3 regions of the Pradoshia eiseniae genome follow, and region 2 is predicted to be linked to each of the others. Evidence: predicted binding sites of a transcription regulator. Region 2 holds the regulator's gene; each other region holds the start of a gene.

Region 1 (4,902 bases), on a different contig from region 2:
GCATTGGCTGGTGTGACAAGCCGCATTCCTTGTGATGAGGTCATTAGTGCGATGTATGAAATCGGCAAATCTATGCCATCTGCTCTCCGTGAAACGGCAGAAGGCGGACTTGCTGCCACACCAACTGGGCGCAGACTGGAAGAAGAGATATTCGGTAAACCAAAAGCCAAATTAGTCGATTATTTATTGACAAAATAAGAGTCGCCTGCCTGCATCCTATTAAGATGCAGGCGGGTGTTTTTTTATTTTGAGCGGATGTTTACAGATAGATTGTATAATATTTTTGCTAAATAACAATCAACTAGAATTCCATAAATCACGTGAACTTAAGGGTGATACATGGTGAAAACCTAATCTATCAAGCAGGATTTGATTGAGTGGCTTAGTCATGATTGATTGTTTGTGGCATTTCAGTTGGAATAATCAGATGCTGTGGACCTTGTAATGGATACGTAAAAATCAAGGTTATTTTTGAACGTTCTATAACAAACTATGAGCTAGATAAAATAAAAGTATCAGAATTTATTTTATATTGATATAATTTATATAGGGCAAACAAAGCTTTTTGCATGAAAACAAACTTTCAAGAAAAATAGGAGGGAATGTTTTGAAAATTAAAGCAGCAGTAACCCATGGTCTTGGTGAGGATTTCAAAATAGAGGAGCTTGAGTTATCTGATCCAAAGCCGAATGAAGTCTTGATTAAAATCGTTGCATCAGGTGTTTGTCACACAGATGCAGTGGCACGGGATTTGGGGCTTTCTCCTTTTCCGGCCGTGTTTGGGCACGAAGGTTCAGGTATCGTTGAAAAAGTGGGAAGCAGCGTTCGTACAGTTGAGCCGGGCGACCATGTTGTCTTGTCCTTCTCCTATTGCGGACATTGCGAAAACTGTCTGACAGGGCATCCGGGAACCTGTATCGATTTCAATGAACTAAATTTCGGCGGGAAGATGGAAGACCATTCACACCGTTTGCATCAGCATGATCACGGGGTATCCAGCTTCTTTGGGCAGTCCTCATTTGGTACATACGCGATTGCCAATGAACGCAATGTCGTCAAAGTTGATAAAGAAGTCAATCTAGAATTATTAGGGCCGCTTGGCTGTGGCATTCAAACAGGAGCAGGTACCGTATTAAATCAATTTAAACCTAAGTTTGGAGAATCGATTGTCATCTTTGGTGCCGGTTCAGTCGGTCTAAGTGCGGTAATGGCTGCCAAGATTGTGGGCTGTAAGCATATCATTGCTGTAGATATTCATACTAATCGTCTAGAGCTGGCGAAAGAATTAGGGGCTACATTAACGCTAAATGGCAATGAAGTAGATGTTGTGAAAGAGATTAAAGAAGCAACAAATGGCGGATCTCATTATGCCATTGATACGACAGGTGTACCTGAGGTTGTAAAACAAGGTCTGCTTGGCTTGCGCCCTCTTGGTCAATTGGCTATCGTAGGCGTGACAGGGGATATGACATTCAATGTGCATGAATATATTATGGCCGAAGGGAAAACACTTGTAGGAGTTATTGAAGGAGATGCAGTCCCTCAGTTGTTTATTCCTGAACTGGTGGATTACTATAAAAAAGGGATGTTCCCATTTGATAAACTAGTAGAGTTTTATGACTTTGAACAAATCAATGAGGCGTTTGAAGACTCTTTAAGCGGGAAATCCATTAAACCGATATTACGAATGAATTAATTAAGTAAGCAGCTGATTGGCTGGTTTGAGCTGGTATTAACCTGACTTAAACCAGCCAATTTTTGCTTCATGTGGCAGTGGCAGATATTCTCATCAATCCTCTGTTTTAATCCGGAGCATGAGTCGTTTTATACTTGTCCCAATTGCTATCAATAACTTTTCAAGTCAAGGCTGGGATCCATTACTGGCATTGGCATTTGTCCATTCCTTCGCATTAGCTGGTGCTATATTAGCGATTTGGGATGGTGTATGTTCTGCTTTCATAACCAATAACGATAAATCTAATCGGAAGGAAGGTTGGAGTTGTATTACATAATATTATTATGTTAACAGCAGTTGGTTAGCTATCTACAATAAATATGATATGGATTGAAAAGACTAACCAAAACTATTGTAAAGTAGCCAAACGAGAAAAGGTTAAGAAAAATAGGCAGGTGGAAGAAAGTCCAATAACTTTTATTAGATATATTGATAGGAACTTTTCTCCTTTATAAATGAAATATGCAGAAATCTACACATCAATTAGTAGAATGCTGGACATTATGTCACTGGAACTCTCTCACCCTTTAGGGTGGCTAAATGGGGGGATCGAGAAAAATAGTACCATCTTTTGAAAGTCGGCTCCTCTGCAAGATTATAATAACTGCATGTACAATTAGATAAATTCGTTCAATCGCAAAAGCAGAAGTCCCTTTTCTTATGAGCAGGCTTAAAGCTTCACTGACAGCACTGGTCAATTTGGATTCATGACGAGAGAATCCTGCTGTAATGGAAGTCCCTTATGATGTAGGTGAATCTCTATGATGAACCATAGAAGTAAGCTGAAATGTTAAGTGTGTTTTGGGAAAAGCGGAAACCTTGAGGCCTCATAAGGAGCAGCCTGTTCAGAAAGGGTAAGTACGGGAAAAACATTATTAGGATGTCAGTATGATTGTTATTTATTTTTAATAAACTTTATATTTTACATCAGGTAAAAATATGTTGTCAATAAAAATTTGTTAATACGCTGGAGAAATGTTATAATAATCTTACAATTGTTTTTTGAGCGTATCTGCTGGACTTTTTTGCAGATTGGTTAAGTTAAACTTAAAGGAATCCAAACAGATGTGTGAGCTTGAAAGTGAGTAAGAATAAAAATATTCTATCTGCCATATCGGTGATGAAGTGAAATTTTTATTCTACAAGGAGGAAAAAGAATGAATCTAATCAATAAGAAAGTTACACACAAGCAGTTTGGCGAAGGTAGTATCGTTAATCAAAATGATACTAGTGTTGAAATCCATTTCGAGTCGGAAAATAAACGTTTTGTTTTCCCTGATGTATTTGGAAAACACTTGAAGCTGCATGATACAACTGATGCTAAATTAATCGATGAAATTATACAAGAGAAAGAAATGAAACAAAAAGAGGAAGAATTAAAGAAGGAAGAAGACAAAGAGCTTCATCGAAAGAAGCTGGTTCTTCGCTGGGAGCATGAGAAACTGATGAAGAATCACAAGCTTCATCCTGAGTCCCAAATGGTTTTCTGGTGTGACACGGAAGAACAGAGTGATGCCTTGTCAGAGTGGAAGGTCTTTTCCGGAGAAATAAAAAGCGGGAATAACAAGGGGAATCCAAACAAGCCAATCCGCTTGCACCAAAATAGTGCGGTCCTGTTAACAAGAAGAGATGCAAGCATGTCTGAAGAAGACAGACAAATTATCGGTGTCTATATGGTGCATGAGGATTTTATCGGCAAGCTATGTGAGGATGGAGAAATCCCAGCCCATTCCAAATATCGAATTCAACTCTCAGAACAGGAATCAAACGAATTGCTCTTTTGGAATTATTATGTAAATGGTAACTCTCCCGAAAAAGTCTCATGGAAAACAGGGAAATATCGTTATTTTGAAAATTTATGGCTGGCTCAAATTTTGCTTGATATTATTTCCTTGAAAACGGACCCAGAGGAAAAAGAGCTGGCTTCTCAATTTTTTAATCATTTTTGTAAAATGAATCAGATAGCAGCGCAAGAGTTACCAGAACCTAATGGAGCTTTAATGCGTGTATAAAGGCTGTCAACAGGCGAACTATAGAAAGAATGGTTAGCCTGCTATCTATTTTATTTTCTATATGGAATATCTAAAGAAGGGTTACCCTTAAATGTCAGTGTTCACTGATTAATGGGGTAACCCTTTTATCGTTCTTTAGCTAAAGGAACATTAGGCTAGAGAAGCGATATTATTTCTGATTTGAGTTATACAACCAATATGGCCTCTCATCTTCTGTGGATTTCATTTATAGACTAACAAGGGGTTGGTCTAGGTAGGAATAAGGTCGGTTGCCTGAAAGTACAAAGCTGAAACTTCCTACATAGAGAATATTGAAAAGTAGAGTGTTTTTATGTTCCCTCAAACGAATTGTTTAGGGGATTTTTATTTTGGCACTCTGATTACTACCTGAGCAGGATATCTAGTAGCGGGAGTACTTCCTCTTGCACCTAGAGGCAGATCCTTTCTCGTAAAACAGTGTTATGTGAAAAGATAAACGGTTGATAGAGCTTGGCAGATAATAAATGTGAAAAGGAGTGGAATACTAATACCTCTCCGTTCTTTCCTAATGTATATATGTTTGATATATTTATATTACAAGTAAACTTGTAATAAAGCGGCATCTGGAGGTCAGTATGAAGGATTTACATTTAACTGTGGATAATGCTCTTGAGGTATGTAAGGCCTTATCACACGAACACAGAATGAATATATTGAAAATTTTAAGCACAGGTCCTCATAATGTTAATGAGCTATCAGAAAAGCTCGGTATTCCGTTTTCAACTACTGCTGTTAATGTCAAGAAATTAGAGGATATGGATTTGATTATTAGTGAGCTGGTCCCTGGCAGAGGGACGCAAAAGGTGAATTCCAAAAATTTCGATAGAATTATCATTGATTTATCACCAAGTGAGGTTGAGTTGGAGAAAAACTTAATATCCATTGATATGCCGATTGGAGAATATGTCGATTGTAAAGCAGAACCTAGCTGTGGTTTGGTTGGTGATAATGATTATATCGGGATGCAAGATGACCCGCGGTCTTTTTATGAAACGAATCGGAGAGAGGCTGAGCTTCTTTATTTTAAAGCGGGGTATGTAGAGTACCGCTATCCAAATCGGACGCCATATGGTTCTAGCGTTTCGGAGCTGGAATTCACTCTGGAAATATGTTCAG
Region 2 (4,902 bases):
ATATAGCCTATATTCAAAACCTGCGTTATTACACAATAAATTATGGTGAATAAGAACAGATACATTTTTGAAGTCCCCCTTTTTGTTTATATACTTACAATATTATACTTTTAAATATCAAGGATAGGTTTATTTTGGAGGAGATATACTTAAATTATCGAGGTGTTGATCCAAAGAGGATGAATGCCCTTTTCTGTTGAATTCCTTAATGGGGATATGTGGCAGCATTCCTGTAACAAATGAACAGTGAAAAATCTTCGCTTGTGAAGAATGATACATAAACAAACAGGGGGCTTTATCTCAATAACGGAGGCAGCAAAAAAGCAGTCTCTATTTTATGGCATTTGCAACAATCCTTACGAAAACAGCCAATAAAAAACAGGTCAATCCCTTCATATCAATATAAATTTAATGGTTTACCATTAATTGCGCTGCTCACTTAAATAAAATATCTGATAAGTCAGAAAGATGATATATCTATGTCACTATCGACGATATAATGGAGTAAAAGTGAAGAGGTGGTCTGGATGGAGGCACGAAACATATTTGATCCATTTCCCGAATTGGAAACCGAACGACTCATCTTAAGGAAAATCAGGATGGAGGATGCCCATGATATGTATGCCTATGGCTCCAATCCTGAAGTAACGAAATATATGACATGGAACACGCATCAATCCATTGAGGATACGAAGGAGTTTTTGGTGTTCGCCCTCTCACAATATGAACAGAAGGAACTCGCTCCATGGGGAATCGAACGGAAAGGCACTGGCAAGCTGATTGGAACGATTGATTTTGTTGGATGGAAAATCCCGCACAGAGTGGCGGAGCTAGGCTATGTGCTCTCGCAAGACTTCTGGGGGCAGGGAATAGCCGCTGAGGCAGCGAAGGAAGTGATTAAGTTCGGGTTTATGAAGATGAACTTGATGCGAATTCAAGCAAGATGCTTTGTGGAAAATACGGGGTCTGAACGGGTCATGCAGAAGGCGGGAATGACGTATGAGGGTGTCATTCGAAAAGGAATGTATGCCAAGGGGAAGCATCAAGATTTGAAGATGTATTCCATCCTGAGAGATGAGTACTTTTCTAAATAATAGGTTGTATTGAATGCTTGAAATGACTTCAAGCATTTTTTTGTTGTGTATAAACTCTAGTAATCCAGCATATAGTCTACTAAGAATCTAGTAAGTTAAATGAAAGAACCAGCCGGAATGCTTGGCTGGTTCAGTATTAATGAATATTTCTATATAGGCCGATGACTTTCCCTAGGATGCTGACATTCTGAAGGATGATTGGGTCAAGCATGGAATTTTCAGGCTGAAGGCGGAAATGGTTATCTTCCTTGAAGAAGCGTTTCACCGTGGCTTCATCGTCCTCGGTCATGGCGACGACAATCTCGCCATTATTGGCTGTATGCTGCTGGCGGACGATGACATAATCTCCATCAAGGATGCCGGCTTCAATCATACTGTCACCCATAATCTCTAGCATAAATACGTTTTCGTCGGCTGGAGCCATATGCTCTGGCAATGGGAAGTATTCTTCAATATTCTCAATCGCCGTGATCGGCTGACCTGCAGTAACCTTACCAATCAGAGGGACGCTGACAGAATTGGCTTTTGGAATATGCTCATGCGGATCCATATCCAGTACTTCAATGGCACGCGGCTTTGTCGGGTCACGTCTGATGAGGCCTTTGCTTTCCAATCTGGCCAAATGTCCGTGAACGGTAGAGCTTGAGGCTAGTCCGACTGCTTCCCCAATCTCTCGCACGGAAGGCGGATATCCCTTCGTTTTAACTTCTTCTTTAATATATAGTAAGATATCTTGCTGTCGCTTTGATAGTTTTGTTGTCATCTCCCGCACCTCTTTATCTGATCTTTACCGCTATTATAGCATGAGGCGAACACTAGTACAAACATAAGTTCGATTTTTCTGTTGACACAAAACATTTGTTCGGTTTATACTAAGAACAAGAAATACGAACATACATTCTGTGGAGGGGTTTTTAATATGAAACAAGTTTGGTCTTCTTATTCGTATACCATTATTTTTGCAGTTGGACTTTTTCTGTTAATCTTATTGATGACTTTCACGAATTTAGAAAAAAGCGATAATCAATATATGCAAGTGAAGGTTGAAAGCGGAGATACGCTTTGGGCCATGGCTGAACAATATGAGGATGCCAATATGTCAACGACTGAATTTGTGAAATGGGTGAGAGAGGCCAATGAGTTGGAAACGACTCATATCCAAGAAGGCCAGACCATTATCCTTCCTATCGAAAGAAACACAGATATCCTGCATTTGGCAGACTCAAATAAGGAATAAACGTTATAATGATAGTAGTGAAGGCCGGGGCATTCGTTCCGGCCTTCGGTGCATATCTCGAGAAGAAATATATAGAGAATGGTGAGAGAAATGAAGGTTGGAATTTACTGCAGAGTCAGTACAGAAAAGAGCACACAGGAGACATCTCTTGAAAGACAGGAACAGGAGCTGACACAGCTGGCCGCGATTAAAGGCTTCGAGGTCGTGTCGATTGAAAAGGAGCAAGCGAGCGGATATGATCTGGAGCGAGAGGGTATTCTTATTCTATTAGAACAAATGCGCAATAAAGAAATCGAGGGACTGCTCATCCAGGATGAGACACGGCTCGGCCGAGGAAATGCGAAGATTGCCTTAATGCATTGTATCTATAAGGAAGGCATCAAGCTATATACAGTCACCCATAACGGGGAGCTTGAGGTATCTGAAACAGACGCCATGCTTCTTCAGATAATCAGCATTGTGGAAGAATATCAGCGCAAGCTTCAAAACAGCAAGATTCGCAGGGGCATGAAGCGCGCGATTGAGAATGGGTATAATCCTGTCAAGAATCTGTCGAACCAGCATGTCGGTGGAGGAAGAGAGCGGACTGAGGTTCCAATCCAGGAGATCATTGCCCTCCGGATAAAAGGTCTGACATTTGCCGAAATCACGGAGAATTTGAACCGCAGGGGCTATGAGGTATCAAAAGCGACTGTGCACCGCCGATATGCCGAGCACGCTGAAAAACAGAGGCATATATAGTAGATACTTCTTGAAATAGGCCGCGTTTTTCTATACGATGACAGTAATTGATTTTTTATGAAAAGGAGCAATCCATATGCTGCCAAAGCACAAAATAAACAGAATAAATGAATTATCCAAAAAAGCAAAGGCTGGCGGCCTCACAACAGAGGAAGCGAAGGAACAATCCTTGCTGCGCGCCGAGTATTTAGAGTCCTTCAGGTCTTCTATGAGAAATACGATTGAGGGCGTAACCATCATTGACCCGAATGGAAATGACGTGACACCTGAAAAGGTTAAGCAAATCCGTAATAAAAGACTCCACTAATGGGTAAGAGATAGTAATAGGTATTTTTAACAATTGAAATTTATGTCAATTCTGTAGAATTGCCTAAATAATGTTGTCAATATAACTTTGTATCATTTATAGTTAGACTGAAGTATGTTAATCGGAAAGGATGTAGACTGACTATGTTTACTGAAAAGGATCAATTAGCAATCACTGCTATACGTACACTTTCAATCGATGCAATCGAAAAAGCCAATTCCGGACACCCTGGCATGCCAATGGGCGCTGCGCCAATGGCTTATACATTATGGACTCGTTTCATGAACCATAACCCTAATAATCCAGATTGGTTTAACCGCGACCGTTTTGTATTGTCAGCCGGACATGGATCCATGCTTTTATACAGTCTTCTTCACTTATCCGGATATGGACTTGATATGGAAGAGATCAAGAACTTCCGTCAATGGGATTCTAAAACCCCTGGTCACCCTGAATATGGTCACACACGCGGCGTTGAAGCCACAACTGGACCATTAGGACAAGGAATTGGGATGGCTGTCGGGATGGCAATGGCTGAGCGTCATTTAGCCGCTACTTATAATAAAGAGAACTATGAATTAGTTAACCATTTTACATACAGTATCTGCGGAGACGGCGACTTAATGGAGGGTGTTTCTGCTGAAGCGGCTTCCTTGGCTGCGCACTTGAAGCTAGGCCGTTTAGTCGTTCTTTATGATTCCAATGATATTTCCTTGGACGGAGAATTGAATATGAGCTTCTCCGAAAGCGTCGCAGACCGCTTTAAGGCCTATGGCTGGCAGTATATCCGTGTAGAGGACGGAAACGACTTAAACGAAATCGCCAAAGCGCTTGAAGAAGCGAAAACAGATCTTGACCGCCCAACCATGATTGAGGTGAGAACAATCATTGGGTATGGCGCGCCGAATAAATCCGGTAAAGCGGCCGTTCACGGCGCTCCGCTTGGTGAAGATGAAATGAAGCTTACAAAAGAATACTATAAATGGACATTCGAAGAAGACTTCTATGTGCCTGAGGAAGTATACGCAACATTCAAAGAAACAATCATTGATGCAGGTGCGAAGAAAGAAGAAGAATGGAACCATTTATTCGCAAATTATAAAGAAGAGTATCCAGAGCTTGCAGCACAGCTTGAAACAGCCATTAAAGGTGAGCTTCCAGAAGGCTGGGATAAAGAGATTCCTGTCTATGAAGCAGGCAAAGCTGTTGCGACGCGTAATTCCGGAGGCGAGGTCCTTAATGCCCTTGCGAAGAATGTTCCGTCCCTTTTCGGCGGTTCTGCTGACTTGGCTGGCTCTAATAAGACCATGCTAAAAGGCGAAAAAGACTTCTTGCCAGGTTCTTATGAAGGCCGCAACATTTGGTTTGGTGTCCGTGAATTCGGAATGGGCGCTGCATTAAATGGAATGGCGCTTCATGGAGGACTTCACGTGTACGGCGGTACATTCTTTGTCTTCTCTGATTACTTGCGTCCGGCTATCCGCTTGGCAGCACTCATGAACCTGCCTGTCACATATGTGTTC
Region 3 (4,902 bases), on a different contig from region 2:
TTCCAACGGCACAAAGGTATCCTTTTCCCCATGAATGAAGAAAATCGGCAGGGAGGTCTTCTTCACTTGCTCAACTGCCGAAGCCTCCTCAAATGAGTAGCCGGCACGTAATTTTGTTAGAAGGCTAGTGCTCTGGATAAGCGGGAAACTCGGCAGGCTGTACATTTCTCCAAGCTGGTAGCTGAGGATATCGAGTGCCGATGTGTAGCCGCAGTCTGCGACAACAGCCTTCACCTGCTTCGGCAATTCCTCGCCGCTTGTCATCATAACGGTCGCACCTCCCATGGAAACACCATGCAGGGCAATCTTGCTGTTCTTGCCGTTTCGGTCGAGCACATAATCAATCCATTGGATATAATCCTTGCGTTCATGCCAGCCGAATCCAATATAATCCCCTTCACTCTTCCCATGTCCGCGTGCATCAGGCATCAAGACATTATAGCCGAGTGCTTCATAATAATATTTCGCGTAAGCGTACATCCCGATGGCATGCCCGGCATAGCCATGTGCGATGATAACCGTCTTATTTGTTTTTTCCTCTGCCGGCAAATAATAGCCTGTTAATGCCAGACCGTCATTGGAGGTGATTGCAATCTCTTCAAAGTTAACGGTACCAGCCCATTTTTTTGCTTCTGTCTGCAAGGTCTGAGGGGTTGAAACGGCGAGATTCGGGTCTGAATTCAGGAAATCCTTGTCCGCACGCTTCACCGCCACATTATAGAAGTAAAAGCTCGCTCCGATAATCCCTGCGATGATCAGGGCGAGAATGATGGAGATAATGATGATGGTTTTCTTCATGTTTTCTCTTTTTCTCCTCCTGCTACTAGATTATTAATCTCTTAAGAAGTCTATACTCTCGTTCAATTATATTTAAATAATAGCTGATTTCGCAAAGGTTTCTTTGTTTCGTGTTGATAGGAGAGGGGGAAGAAGGATTTATTTGTGATGAATAAGAACTGTGGATAATAAGAATATTTACTAAAGTAAATTTTTTTAAAGGGAGGCCATTAAATGATAATTGCGCTTATTGGAAGCATGGCTTTTATATTCGTTGCTATCCTATATGCTTTGCTTGTTTTAGGCTTTCCCTATGGAGAATTCGCAATGGGCGGTAAATATATCATAATGCCTAAAAGAATGAGAATTCTTTGCGGCTTTTCTGTATGTGTCCAGCTATTTGCCATCATCATATTGTTGCAGACGGCTAGTATTATACCCTCTTTATTCACGATTAGCCTCACAAAAGGCATTTGTTTTTTCTTTGCGGCTTACCTGACATTCAATATGATTATGAACCTGCTTTCTAATAGCAGAAAGGAAAAATGGGTGATGGCTCCGTTGGCTTTACTTACAGCCATTTGTTTTTGGATAACGGCCATTGCTGCTTAAGGGCAGACAAAAAGCAGCTTCATAAAAAGAAGAGGAACAAGGCTATCCTCGTTCCTCTATAAAACGCTTGATGACGGGAAAATCTGGGCCGTTTATCTGTTCCGGCAAAGCATTAAGCGGAAAGAAGCGAAGGGCGGAAACTTCTTCAGGCTGCGCTTTCAATTCTCCCTCATATGCCCGGCAAACAAAGGCGGCGATCACGTTGTATACTTCATCACCATGCGGATAAATATAGTGAAATTCCATACCTGAGAACACTCCAAAGAATTCCAAGGCATTTGCCGATAGGCCGGTTTCCTCAAGCAATTCCCTGATTGCGGTGTCTTCTAACGATTCCATCACCTCAAGCGCCCCTCCTGGCAATCCCCAGTGGCCGTTATCCTTGCGCAATTGCAGCAATAGGTTTTCCTTGGGATTCACCACTAAAACGGATGCCCCTACCATTAAGAGCGGCCTGCTCCCGACTATTTTGCGCAACTCCATTATGTATCCCATATAATCCCCGCTTTCCAATGGCGCTTCACTTATCTTTTTCTCCACTATAATCCATTTTTGCCCCTGCTAGAAGCTTTTTGAAACTGATTGTAAATAAATTACCATTGAATACGAACGTATATTCGCTTAAGATTATGGGTATAATGCAATGCGAACATATATTCTGTTTTTATTGGAAAGAGGTTCATGGGATGATGGATTACAGCAATTTGCCAAATGATTATGTGATGTGTGTAGATATGAAAAGTTTCTTTGCTAGCTGTTCTGCGGTGATGATGGGACTAGACCCGCTTGAATGCTATTTGGCGGTGGTGGCCAACACAGACCGGAGCGGTTCGGTCGTGCTTGCTTCATCTCCTAAGATGAAGAAGGAATTCGGCATTAAGACGGGGTCAAGGCTGTTTGAAATTCCACACGATTCGCGGATTCAGCTTGTTAATCCTAGTATGTCCACTTATTTACGAATCTCGACGGAAATCAGCCGGCTATTCAATCGGTATGTGCCGAAGAACGCCATCCATACATATAGTGTGGATGAAAGCTTCCTAAAGGTGAACGGAACAGGGAGGCTTTGGGGAGATGTATGGGAGGTCGCGGAGAAGATCAAGGATGAGATTGACCGGGAGTTCCAGCTGCCATGCGCGATTGGAATCGGCCCAAATATGCTGATGGCGAAGCTTTGCCTCGATCTTGAGGCGAAAAAGAAGGGCATCGCGGCTTGGGGCTATGAGGATGTCGAGACAAAGCTGTGGCCGCTTTCTCCCTTGAGCGAGATGTGGGGTATTGGCAAACCACTGGAGCGGAAGTTGAATGCGATGGGCATCTTCTCTGTCGGGCAGCTTGCCCGCTATGACCTCGCCGCTCTCGAGAAGAAATTCGGCATCATGGGCAATCAGCTTTATCACCATGCATGGGGAATTGATTTATCCGAGATTGGAGCGCCTATCATGGAAGGTCAGGTCAGCTTCGGCAAGGGGCAGGTTTTATTGCGTGATTATAAGGAGCGGGAAGAAATCAAGCATGTGATTTTGGAAATGTGCGAAGAGGTGGCGAGAAGGACCCGTCAAGGAGGAATGGCCGGGCGGACTGTCAGCCTTGGCGTTTACTACAGCAAGGATGAATTCGGCGGAGGCTTTCACCGTTCCGTTACACGGGAGATGCCGACCAATATCACGATGGATATTTATGAAATGTGTCTCTTCTTATTCGACAAATTTTATACGGGGAGGACGGTTCGGAAGCTTTCCATCACGCTTTCGAATGTTACGCCTGAGAGGGAAATGCAAATCAGTCTCTTCGACCAGGATGGCTGGCGCAAGCGGGAGCTTGGCTTTGTCATGGACCGCATGCGCCGTAAATATGGATCTGACGCGATTTTGCGGGCCGTGTCCTATACGTCGGCCGGCACGGCTAAGCAGAGAAGCACATTGGTCGGAGGGCATCAAGCCTAAGTTTGGAGGAGAGATTAAATGATTCGGGACCGAGGAAAGATTAAATGGACATCATTGATGCTGCCGGAGCATGTCTCCTTGCTGAGAGAGTGGGCCCGGGAGGACAGCTACGAAACACGAAATGAACTGGATGAACAAAGAATAGAGGAAATCAGTCATACCATTGCTGAAGCGATGGAATACGGGGCAATGGTGCGTATCACCTATTACAAAGCGAATGCCCACCGCTACGAATCCGTGGAGGGGTGCATCCATTTCTGCAACGACCAAGCGAGAAAGCTGCATATAGCCGGCAAAAATGGCGAAACCCGATTTGTTCCGTATGCTGAGCTGACGGATGTCCAATTCATTAATGAAACAAGGTAAGCATAACGAAAGCGGTGCATATAATCAAAGAATAGGAAGGTAGGTCATGTGCTGGAAATAGGGAACGGAAGGAGGAATTTCACAGAAAAAATCCTATAATTAGACAAAATCCCCGATAATAGTATACTATAATGGTAGAAAGACCATCCCACTTAGTATAGATGGTCATTTAACGGCAAAAAGAACGCTGTTATCTGTGATTCTCGAAGGCTAGTCAAGGGAATAACAATACAAAGGGGTATAGGATAACATGGAAAAAGAAAAATACAGTACAATCTATGAAGCGCCATACGGAATGGTCATCGGTGAGCTCAAAAAAGAAATGACCAAAGAAGATGCAGTAGCGCTGGGACAGAAGTATTGTGAAGAACACGGCTTTAAATACAAAGGAACCTATAGCGGGGGCGAAGCTGTCGCAGTCTTACAAAACCTGATCGAAAAACATAGAACGACCAATTTGCATTGATAATAAAACGCTTTCATTTGAGAGCAGGCGGTATTCATAAAAGAATACCGTTTTTTTATGGGTAAAATAAGCAGGAAAGTAAAAGGAGGAAGTGAAATGGAAATTATCTGGACAGAACGAGCGCTAGATAAGTTAAGTGATCAGCTGCAAGGAAGAGGAGGGCACTTCCATTTGAAATATGAAACCGAAGGGTGCGGCTGTGTCATGAGCGGCGTCTGGAACCTATTTGTGCTAGATGAGGTGCCGGAGGGGATGAAAAAGTGGGAGACGAATGCTTACCCGGTTTACATTAACGAAAATCATGAAGTCTTTCTCGATGAGAAAATCCTCATTGATTATACGGATGGGGCAGGGACATTTCAGCTGAAAAGCCCCAATCAATACTTAAATCCGATGATGTCTTGCAAGATTGTATCCGCTGGATGAAAAACAGGCGGAATAACCAAATAAGATTATCTCTAAAAGCGAAAACTGACCTAAAAGCCCGCCTGCGGAGCTCATTAGGTCAGTTTCTTTTTTATTTTCCAATCACCGTCATATTCTTGACCTTTCCTGCTTTTATGATGACGGGATAGGCAGGGGATTTGTGCTCGCCGGACAGTTTGACGACATAGACTCCAGGCTTTAAGCCGCTAAGGCCAAACCAGCCGTTTCCGTCAGTTTTGATGGTTTTCTTGAATCCTTTTGCTCCTCTGATTTCCAAGGTGGAATCAGTGATGTCTTGTTTTTTGAAGG

The links. Region 2 encodes LexA, which represses DNA repair genes until DNA is damaged. Its sites were predicted from a motif close to CGAACATATGTTCG; they were not measured.
Region 1: CYL18_RS04195 (malate synthase) is a predicted target of LexA. The motif match lies at 2,794-2,807, and genes of this name have one in related genera.
Region 3: CYL18_RS02795 (Y-family DNA polymerase) is a predicted target of LexA. The motif match lies at 1,996-2,009, and genes of this name have one in related genera.

What each region holds. Positions count from the first base shown of each region.
Region 1 covers NZ_PKOZ01000001.1:837,838-842,739, forward strand. The annotation lists gene sdaAA (L-serine ammonia-lyase, iron-sulfur-dependent, subunit alpha) at 1-198, shown strand, start outside; gene CYL18_RS04185 (NAD(P)-dependent alcohol dehydrogenase) at 608-1,696, shown strand; gene CYL18_RS04195 (malate synthase) at 2,893-3,747, shown strand; gene CYL18_RS04200 (ArsR/SmtB family transcription factor) at 4,362-4,902, shown strand, end outside.
Region 2 covers NZ_PKOZ01000011.1:73,667-78,568, forward strand. The annotation lists gene CYL18_RS15055 (hypothetical protein) at 1-65, opposite strand, end outside; gene CYL18_RS15060 (GNAT family N-acetyltransferase) at 528-1,094, shown strand; gene lexA (transcriptional repressor LexA) at 1,231-1,857, opposite strand; gene yneA (cell division suppressor protein YneA) at 2,014-2,331, shown strand; gene CYL18_RS15075 (YneB family resolvase-like protein) at 2,422-3,072, shown strand; gene CYL18_RS15080 (DUF896 domain-containing protein) at 3,149-3,379, shown strand; gene tkt (transketolase) at 3,523-4,902, shown strand, end outside.
Region 3 covers NZ_PKOZ01000001.1:571,845-576,746, forward strand. The annotation lists gene CYL18_RS02780 (alpha/beta hydrolase) at 1-798, opposite strand, end outside; gene CYL18_RS02785 (hypothetical protein) at 1,012-1,389, shown strand; gene CYL18_RS02790 (NUDIX hydrolase) at 1,432-1,929, opposite strand; gene CYL18_RS02795 (Y-family DNA polymerase) at 2,076-3,335, shown strand; gene CYL18_RS02800 (YolD-like family protein) at 3,354-3,701, shown strand; gene CYL18_RS02805 (hypothetical protein) at 3,952-4,167, shown strand; gene CYL18_RS02810 (iron-sulfur cluster biosynthesis family protein) at 4,264-4,593, shown strand; gene CYL18_RS02815 (glycoside hydrolase family 10 protein) at 4,685-4,902, opposite strand, start outside.